DNA from 2 places in the Micromonospora sp. NPDC126480 genome. Region 1 is predicted to be linked to the other one. Evidence: riboswitches for the same ligand, from Rfam matches in the RefSeq annotation. Region 1 holds a riboswitch; the other holds the start of a gene.
What was found. Region 1 has a riboswitch for cyclic di-AMP ahead of ABTW87_RS23200 (coiled-coil domain-containing protein). Riboswitches for the same ligand answer to the same signal wherever they lie in the genome.
Positions count from the first base shown of each region.

Region 2: another riboswitch for cyclic di-AMP. It lies ahead of ABTW87_RS04815 (coiled-coil domain-containing protein); the one in region 1 lies ahead of ABTW87_RS23200 (coiled-coil domain-containing protein).

Region 1 covers NZ_JBEORU010000028.1:37,024-40,987, reverse strand. Annotated here, with positions in the region: gene ABTW87_RS23210 (heavy metal translocating P-type ATPase) at 1-405, opposite strand, end outside; gene ABTW87_RS23205 (YibE/F family protein) at 736-2,082, shown strand; cyclic di-AMP (ydaO/yuaA leader) riboswitch at 2,249-2,379, shown strand; gene ABTW87_RS23200 (coiled-coil domain-containing protein) at 2,384-3,400, shown strand; gene ABTW87_RS23195 (carbonic anhydrase) at 3,477-3,964, opposite strand, start outside.
Region 2 covers NZ_JBEORU010000004.1:13,339-17,302, reverse strand. Annotated here, with positions in the region: gene ABTW87_RS04825 (HelD family protein) at 1-391, shown strand, start outside; gene ABTW87_RS04820 (cation diffusion facilitator family transporter) at 479-1,396, shown strand; cyclic di-AMP (ydaO/yuaA leader) riboswitch at 1,551-1,681, shown strand; gene ABTW87_RS04815 (coiled-coil domain-containing protein) at 1,698-2,744, shown strand; gene ABTW87_RS04810 (SRPBCC family protein) at 2,804-3,247, opposite strand; gene ABTW87_RS04805 (1-phosphofructokinase family hexose kinase) at 3,408-3,964, shown strand, end outside.

The DNA.
Region 1 (3,964 bases):
CAGCGACGCGGCGTACGCGACCGTGATCGCCATGGCGACCAGCAGCATCATCCCCGGCGCGCGGTCCCGCAGCTCCCGGACGGCCCCGACCAGGAACGGCCAGCCGCCCCACCAGAACACCACCGAGCCGAGCACCGGCCCCACCAGTGACCGGCCCGGAAACTCCAGCCGGTAGCCGAACCATTCCATCACCAGGTGGCTGGTCAGCACGACCGGCACGGTGAGCAGCAGGCAGACCCAGAACCGGCGGCGGAACATCTCCGGGTCGTGCCCGGCGTGCTTGTCGTGCCCGGCGTGCTTGTCGTGCCCACCGGGCCGCCCGTGCCCGCCCTCGACCTCGTGCCCGCCCTGGCTCTCGTGCCCGCCGTGCGCTGGGCCGCCGCCCGGCTTCGGATGCGCCGCCATGCTCTCAACATCCCCCGCCGGCACCCGGCCGCGGGGCGCAACCGCCAGGTCCGGCGGCCGACACCACGGCGCGCGACCTGCGCCCGCGGGGTCGCGCTGGCTACGATTCGGCCGATGGCCCTTCGGATCCCGTACCGCCCGGCCTCCGCCCACCCCGGGGCGCCGGTGCCGCCGCCGACCGCGCGCGGCCACACGGGGCCCGGCCCGGCCGTCACGGTACGTGGCCACGACGCCACCCCCGGACGTCTCGCCGGGAGGAGTTCGGGGGAACGCTGAACCGTCCGACCCGCCGGCCCGTACCCCGCCCTGAAATCGTTGGGAGACACTCTGATGGGCGCCGACCACACCCGTCCCGCTCCGTCCGCCCCGCCGGGGGTGCGACGGATCCTCGTCGCGACGGTGGTCCCCCTCTTCCTCGCCACCGTGGTGGCCGCCCTCGTGCTGTGGCCCCGGGACACCCGGGAGCCCGAGGCCGCCACCGAACCACCCCGCTACCACGCCACGGTGACGAGGGTGGTGACCGAGCCGTGCCCGCCGACGCCGGAGGCGCCCGAGGGCGGCCCGGCCACCGGCGACGGCCCGTGCGGAACGGTGACCGTCCGGGTCGACGACGGGCCGGACGCCGGGCAGCAGGTCGAGACCCCGGTGCCCGCCGGGCCGGGCGCGCCGGCGGTCGCCGTCGGCGACGAGGTCGTCCTGGTCGAGCTGACCGACCCCGCCGACCCGTCCGCCAGCGCGTACAACATCGCGGAGCACCAGCGGGGCAAGCCGTTGGTGTGGCTGGTGGCGCTCTTCGCCGCCGCGATCGTGGCGTTCGGACGCTGGCGCGGGCTCGCCGCGCTCGCCGGCCTGGCCGCGAGCTTCGCCATCCTGCTGACCTTCGTGCTGCCGGGGATCAGCGCCGGCCGGTCGCCGCTGCTGGTCGCGGTGGTCGGCGCCGCTCTGATCATGTTCGTGGTCCTCTACCTCACCCACGGCGTCACCACACAGACGTCGGTCGCGGTGCTCGGCACGCTGGGCAGCCTGGTGCTCACCGGCGTGCTGGGCACGCTCGCCACCGCCGCCACCCACCTGACCGGGTACGGCAGCGAGGAGGCCACGACCCTGTCGATGTTCCAGGCCGACGTCGACCTGCACGGCCTGCTGCTGGCCGGGATCATCATCGGTTCGCTCGGCGTGCTCGACGACGTCACCGTGACCCAGGCGGCCACCGTCACCGAGCTGGCGCACGCCAATCCCGGTCTGTCCCGCCGCCAGCTCTACCGGTCGGCGACCCGGGTGGGCCGGGCCCACATCGCCTCCACGGTGAACACCATCGTGCTGGCGTACGCGGGCGCGTCGCTGCCGGTGCTGCTCCTGCTGACCGCCGACTCGCGGCCGGTGAGTCAGATCCTGACCAGCGAGTTCCTCGCCCAGGAGATCGTCCGCAGCGCGGTCGCGACCCTGGGACTGATCGCCGCCGTCCCGCTGACCACCGGGCTCGCCGCCCTGGTCACCACCGCCGGCCGGCGTACCGGCGGGGCGGGCGGCGGGGACCGCACCCCCGCGCCGACCCCGCGACCGGCCCCGGAACGGACCGAGGCGCTGGAGGCGCTCAGCACACCCCGCGCCGGCGGGACCGCCCCCGCCACCACCAGGTGGCCCGACCGCGACAGGAGTACGGACACCGCATGGTGACACTCCGCAGCGTGACGATCCAGGACCGTCCTCCTGATAGACGCGTCACTGATTACGCAGTGCACCGACGAAATCGCGCGTTTGGTCGGCTTCGGGACGTAGATCCCCAGGACGACTGTCAGGTAACCTCGCTCCCGGTCACCGCCGAAGGCGCGCACCGGCGCCAGCGGGGCCACCGCCCAATCGCCACCAGGCGAGCCGGGGAACCAGGTACGTGGGGTGAATCCGCGCCAGCGGTAGGGGCCGCTTCCGTCCCGAACCCGTCAGCTAACCCGGTCGGCGGTCGACGGAAGGGAACATTGTGACGGCACCCCTACGCCGCTGGTTGACACCCGTGGTGGCCGTGCTCGCCGCGCTGGCCGTCCTCGCCGGGCCCACCCCGGCCTCGGCCGCCCCCACCACTCCCCCCCAGCCCTCCGGGCACGACGAGGAGCCCAAGCTGCTGGGCGACCTGATCGAGTCCCGCAACCGGGAGTTCATCAAGGCGAACGCCGCGCTGAAGAAGTCGCAGGAGCGCCAGCTCGCCCTCGAACTGGAGCTCCGGAAGGCACAGGCCGATCTCAACGCCCTGGCGCCCCAGGTCAACCAGATCGCCGCCCAGTCGTACCGGACCGGCCGTATCGGTGCGATGTCGATGCTGCTGACCGCGAACACCCCCGACTCGTTCATCGCCCGCGCGACCGCCCTGGACGAGCTGAACCTCGTCAACGACAAGCGCCTCGGCGTGGTCAACGAGGTCAAGAACCGAGCCGAGCAGGCCAAGCTGGCTCTCGACGCCGAGATCCGTGAGCAGCAGAAGCTGACAAACGCCAAGAACCGCGAGAAGCGGGAGGCGGAGAAGGCACTGCGGCTGGTTGGCGGCAAGGGACTCACCGGCGGCCTGGTCAGCGCCACCTCGCCGGTCGCGCGGATCGCCCCGGGCCGCACCGCGAGCGGCGACTGGAAGCCCCAGTCCTGCAGCGAGAACGACCCGACCACCTCCGGCTGCGTCACCCCCCGGACGCTGCACATGTACAAGGAGGTCAAGCGGGCCGGCTTCAACCGGTTCGTCGGCTGCCACCGGTCGGGCGGCCCGTTCGAGCATCCCAAGGGACGGGCCTGTGACTGGTCGCTCCAGAATCGCGGGTTCGCCTCCTGGCACAACAACGACATGCGGAGGTACGGCAACGACCTGACCGCGTTCCTGGTCCGCAACGCCGACCGGCTCGGCGTCTACTACGTGATCTGGAACCGGCAGATCTGGTTCCCGGCGACCGGCTGGAGTTCGTACAGCGGCGCGTCGGACCACACCGATCACGTCCACGTGTCGATGCTGTAGGCCGGCTACCGACGAGGGCCGCCCCGCGAGTGGCGGGGCGGCCCTCGGTGTCCGTGCTCGCCGGGACCCGGGACGGTCAGGCGGCCGCGCGTTCGGCCGCGTCGACGTCGGGCAGGCCCACCGCGGCCACCGTCCGCACCGCACCCGCGGCGAGGCGGTACGACATCCCCACCACCGCGCACCGCCCGGCGGCCACGGCGGCTGCGAGCGGCTCCGACCGGTCCAGCATCGCCTCGACGGTGCAGGCGATGTGGATGTCGACGATCCCGTCGAGGTCGGCGACCCCCTCGGCGTCCGCCCGGCGCAGGCTCGGCACCACGGCGTCCACCACGGCACCGAGGTGGCCGGACGGGGGCGTGCCGGTGGCTGCCGCCGTACGGGCCGCCTGCACGGCGCCGCAGGAGTCGTGGCCGAGCACCACCACGAGCGGCGTGCCGAGCACGGTCACGGCGTACTCGACGCTGCCCAGCACCTCGGGACCCACGGTGTGCCCCGCCGTACGCACCACGAAGAGGTCGCCCAGCCCGCGGTCAAAGATGATCTCGGCGGCGAGGCGGGAGTCGG
Region 2 (3,964 bases), on a different contig from region 1:
GGCCGAGATCCGGCGGGTCGACCCGGACCTTCCGTTGCCCACCGCCGTCCGCTCGACCGGCGTCGACCCGGTGCAGCTGGTCGTGCCGCCGGAGGAGTTGGAGACCGCCGTGGTGGAGGCGGTCGGCACGTTGCTCACCGAGGTGGAGGGGACGGTCGGGGTGATCACGCCGGTGCCGCGCCGGGGCGCGGTCGCCGGTTGGCTGGGTGGGCTCGGCGCGCCGCGGCTGCAGGTCGTGACCAGCCTGGAGGCCAAGGGCATGGAGTACGACGGCGTCGTCCTGGTGGCACCGGGTGAGATCCGGGCCGACCCGGGGTCGGGCGTGCGGACCCTGTACGTCGCGCTGTCCCGTGCCACCCAGCGGCTCACCACCATCGACCCCGTCGGCTGAGCGTCGACACCGCGACCGACAGTTGCATACATAGCGATGTGAGCATAGGTTAGGCACGGATCGGGACGGGCGACGGAAGGTGTCCGCGTGGGCGCAGGTCATGACCACCACCACGGGTCGGTCACCAACGCCGCGCAGCGGCACCGCGGGCGCCTCTGGGCGGCCTTCGGCCTGCTCGCCACCCTGATGGTGGTCGAGGCGGTGGCCGCCTTCCGCACCGGATCGCTCGCGCTGCTCAGCGACGCCGGACACATGTTCACCGACGTGCTCGGCATCGGCATGGCCCTGGCCGCGCTCACCGCCACCCGCCGGCGCAGCGGCGACCCGCAGCGCACCTTCGGGCTCTACCGGCTGGAGGTGCTCGCCGCCCTCGCCAACGCCCTGCTGCTCTCCGGCGTGGCGGTCTACGTGCTGGTCGAGGCCGTACGCCGGTTCGGCGACCCGCCGCAGGTGCGCACCGGCCCGATGCTGGCGGTGGCCACCCTCGGCCTGCTCGCGAACCTGATCGCCTTCGCCCTGCTCCGGCCCGGGGCGAAGGAGAGCATCAACCTCCAGGGCGCCTACCTCGAGGTGCTCGGCGACCTGCTGGGCAGCCTCGGCGTGATCGCCGCGGCCCTGATCATCACGGCCACCGACTGGTGGTGGGTCGACCCGCTGGTCGCGGTCGCCATCGGCCTGTTCATCCTGCCCCGCACCTGGCGCCTCGGGCGGGCGGCGCTGCGCATCCTGGTGCAGGCCGCGCCGGAGCACCTCCAGGTCACCGCCGTGCACGACCGACTGGTCGCCGTGCCCGGCGTCGCGGAGGTGCACGACCTGCACGTCTGGACACTCACCTCCGGGATGGAGGTGGCCTCCGCCCACCTCACGATCGCGCCCGGCGCCGACGTCGCCGCGGTCCTCGCCGCCGCGCGGACCCTGCTCCGCGACGAGTTCCGGATCGAGCACGCCACGTTGCAGATAGAGCCCGGGGCGGCCGCCGGTACCTGCGGGGCCGTTGAGTGGTGATCGGCACACCCCTCCTCGTGCGGATCGATCCTCTCCCTTTTGTCTGATTAGGCGGTGACCACACGGACACCGTCAGTAACATCCGCTGCACCTGCCACCTGAGCACCGGTAGGCTCTGATCCGGCCTCCGCCAGGCGGCACCCACCGGTGCCGGCGGCGGTCGCCGCCTAATCGCCCGCCAGGGCGAACCGGGGAACCAGGTACGTGGGGTGCATCCGCGCCAGCGGTAGGGATCTTCCGTCCCGAACCCGTCAGCTAACCCGGTCGGCGGCTGACGGAAGGACACGTGTATATGCCAGCAGTGGCACCCGTACGACGACCTGCCGCCCGGGTGGCGGCACTGATCATCGCGGCGCTCGCGCTCGGGCTCGGCGTCGCGCCGGTGGCCCCCGCGACGGCCGCTCCGCCGGCCCGCCAGGCCGCCGCCCCCGGGGACGACCCCGAGGGCGGCACCCCCGCCCTCCGCGCGCAGCTCGAAGCGGCCAGCAAGGGATACCTCGACGCCAAGCGGGCCCTGGAAACCTCGGTGAAGCGGCAGCAGCAGCTCGCCGACCAGCTCAAGACCACCGAGACGCAGCTCGCCGAGCGCACCAGCCGGGTCGGTCAGATCGCCGGCCTCGCGTACCGCACCGGCCGCCTCGGCACTGCGTCGGCGCTGCTCAACAGTTCGTCCCCGGAGGGCTTGATGGACCGGGCCGCTGCCCTGGACGCGGTGGCCGCCAACGAGGACCAGGCGCTGCGCGAGCTGCTGGACACCCGCGACCAGGTCAATCAGGCCAAGCTCGCGGTGGAGGCGGAGATCGGGGAGCAGCGCAAGCAGCAGGCGGTGATGGCCAAGCGCAAGCAGCAGGCCGAGCGGGCGCTCACCGTGGCCAACGAGCGGGCCAGCTCCGCCCCCGCGAGCCGCAGCTCCACCCGGGCGGCACCCGCGCCGCGGAACTCGGACGGCTCCTGGCCCTCCGAGTCGTGCAGCGTCAACGACCCGACCCCGGCCAACGGCTGCATCACCCCGCGCACACTGCACGCCCTCAACCAGGCCAAGGCGGCCGGCTTCACCCGGTACGTGTCGTGCTTCCGCTCCGGCGGCTCGGGCGAGCACCCGAAGGGCCGGGCCTGCGATTTCGCCGCCCAGAAGAGCGGCTTCGGCGGAGACGCGACCGGCGGCGACCGGACGTACGGCAACAACCTGGCGGCGTTCTTCGTGAACAACGCCGACCGCCTCGCCGTGCTCTACGTGATCTGGTACCGGCAGATCTGGCTGCCCAGCAGCGGCTGGAAGTCGTACAGCGGCGCGGGCGGGGACCCGTCCAGCGACCACACCAACCACGTGCACCTGTCGGTCTACTGACGAGGGCGTGCGGGCCGGGCAGCCGTCGGGCGACCGACAGCTGCCCGGCCCGCAGGCCGTCAGGCGCTCTCCAGCGCCGCGCCGAGCCGGCTGGCCAGAGCCAGGTGCGCCGCGCGGGCCTGCTCGAACGCGTACCGGAACAGCGGCGCCGGCGCGACGAGCGTGATCTCCACGTCGATGCGGACGCCCTCCGGCTCCGGTGCCAGCCGGGTCCGGTTGCGTACCGTCGTCGCCGGCCACTGCCGGGCCACGGTGACCACCTCGTCCTCCGTCGCGACGAGCACGTCGGCGCGGTAGGTGACCGGTAGCCGCAGCCGACCCAGCGGGACGCGGTCGGTGATCGCGTAACTGGCGCGGGCGCCGCGCCGGGACGCGACCCGTCGCACCCGGACGATGAACGGATGGAACTCGCCGTGCCGGAGCGGATCGGCAAGCAGGTTCGCGGCGGCCGCCGGGGTGGACCGCGCCTGGACGGTGTAGCTGAAGGAATCCCGCCTGAGCACGCCGTCTCCCACCGTCGTCGGTCGTCCGATCGTCACCCACCCCGGCCGTGCTGGCAACGCCCGATCGGTGACCGCGCGGACACCCGGCGGCCACCCGCCGACGCGACTACGGTCAGCGGATGGGGTACGACGACACGGGGACGACGATCGGGAGGCGCGCATGGCGGAACACGTGATGGTCTTCGCGCCGACACCGCGGCTCACGGTGACCATCGACCAGCCCAGCGACGCGCCGGAGTTGCACCTGCACCCGGGCGGGCAGGGCGTCTGGCAGGCCCGCATGATCATGTCGCTCGGGGTCGACGTGGTGCTCTGCACGGCGCTGGGTGGCGAGGTCGGCCAGGTGCTGGAGCCGTTGCTGGTCAGCGAGGGCGTCGACCTCAAGGTGGTGGTCCGCGACTCCGGCGGCAGCGGCGGGTACGTGCACGACCGGCGCGAGGGCTCCCGCCGCGAGATCGCGGACGTGCCCGGCCAGCCGCTCGGCCGGCACGAGCTGGACGAGCTGTACAACCTGGCGCTCGGGGAAGGGCTGCGCGCCCCGGTCAGCGTACTGAGCGGGCCGAACGAACCATCCCTGGTCCCGGCCGAGCTGTACCGGCGCTTCGCGGCCGACCTCGGCGCCAACGGCGGCAGGGTGGTGGTCGACCTCTCCGGCGACCACCTCACCGCCGTGCTTGACAGCGGTGTCTTCTTCCTCAAGGTCAGCCACGAGGAGCT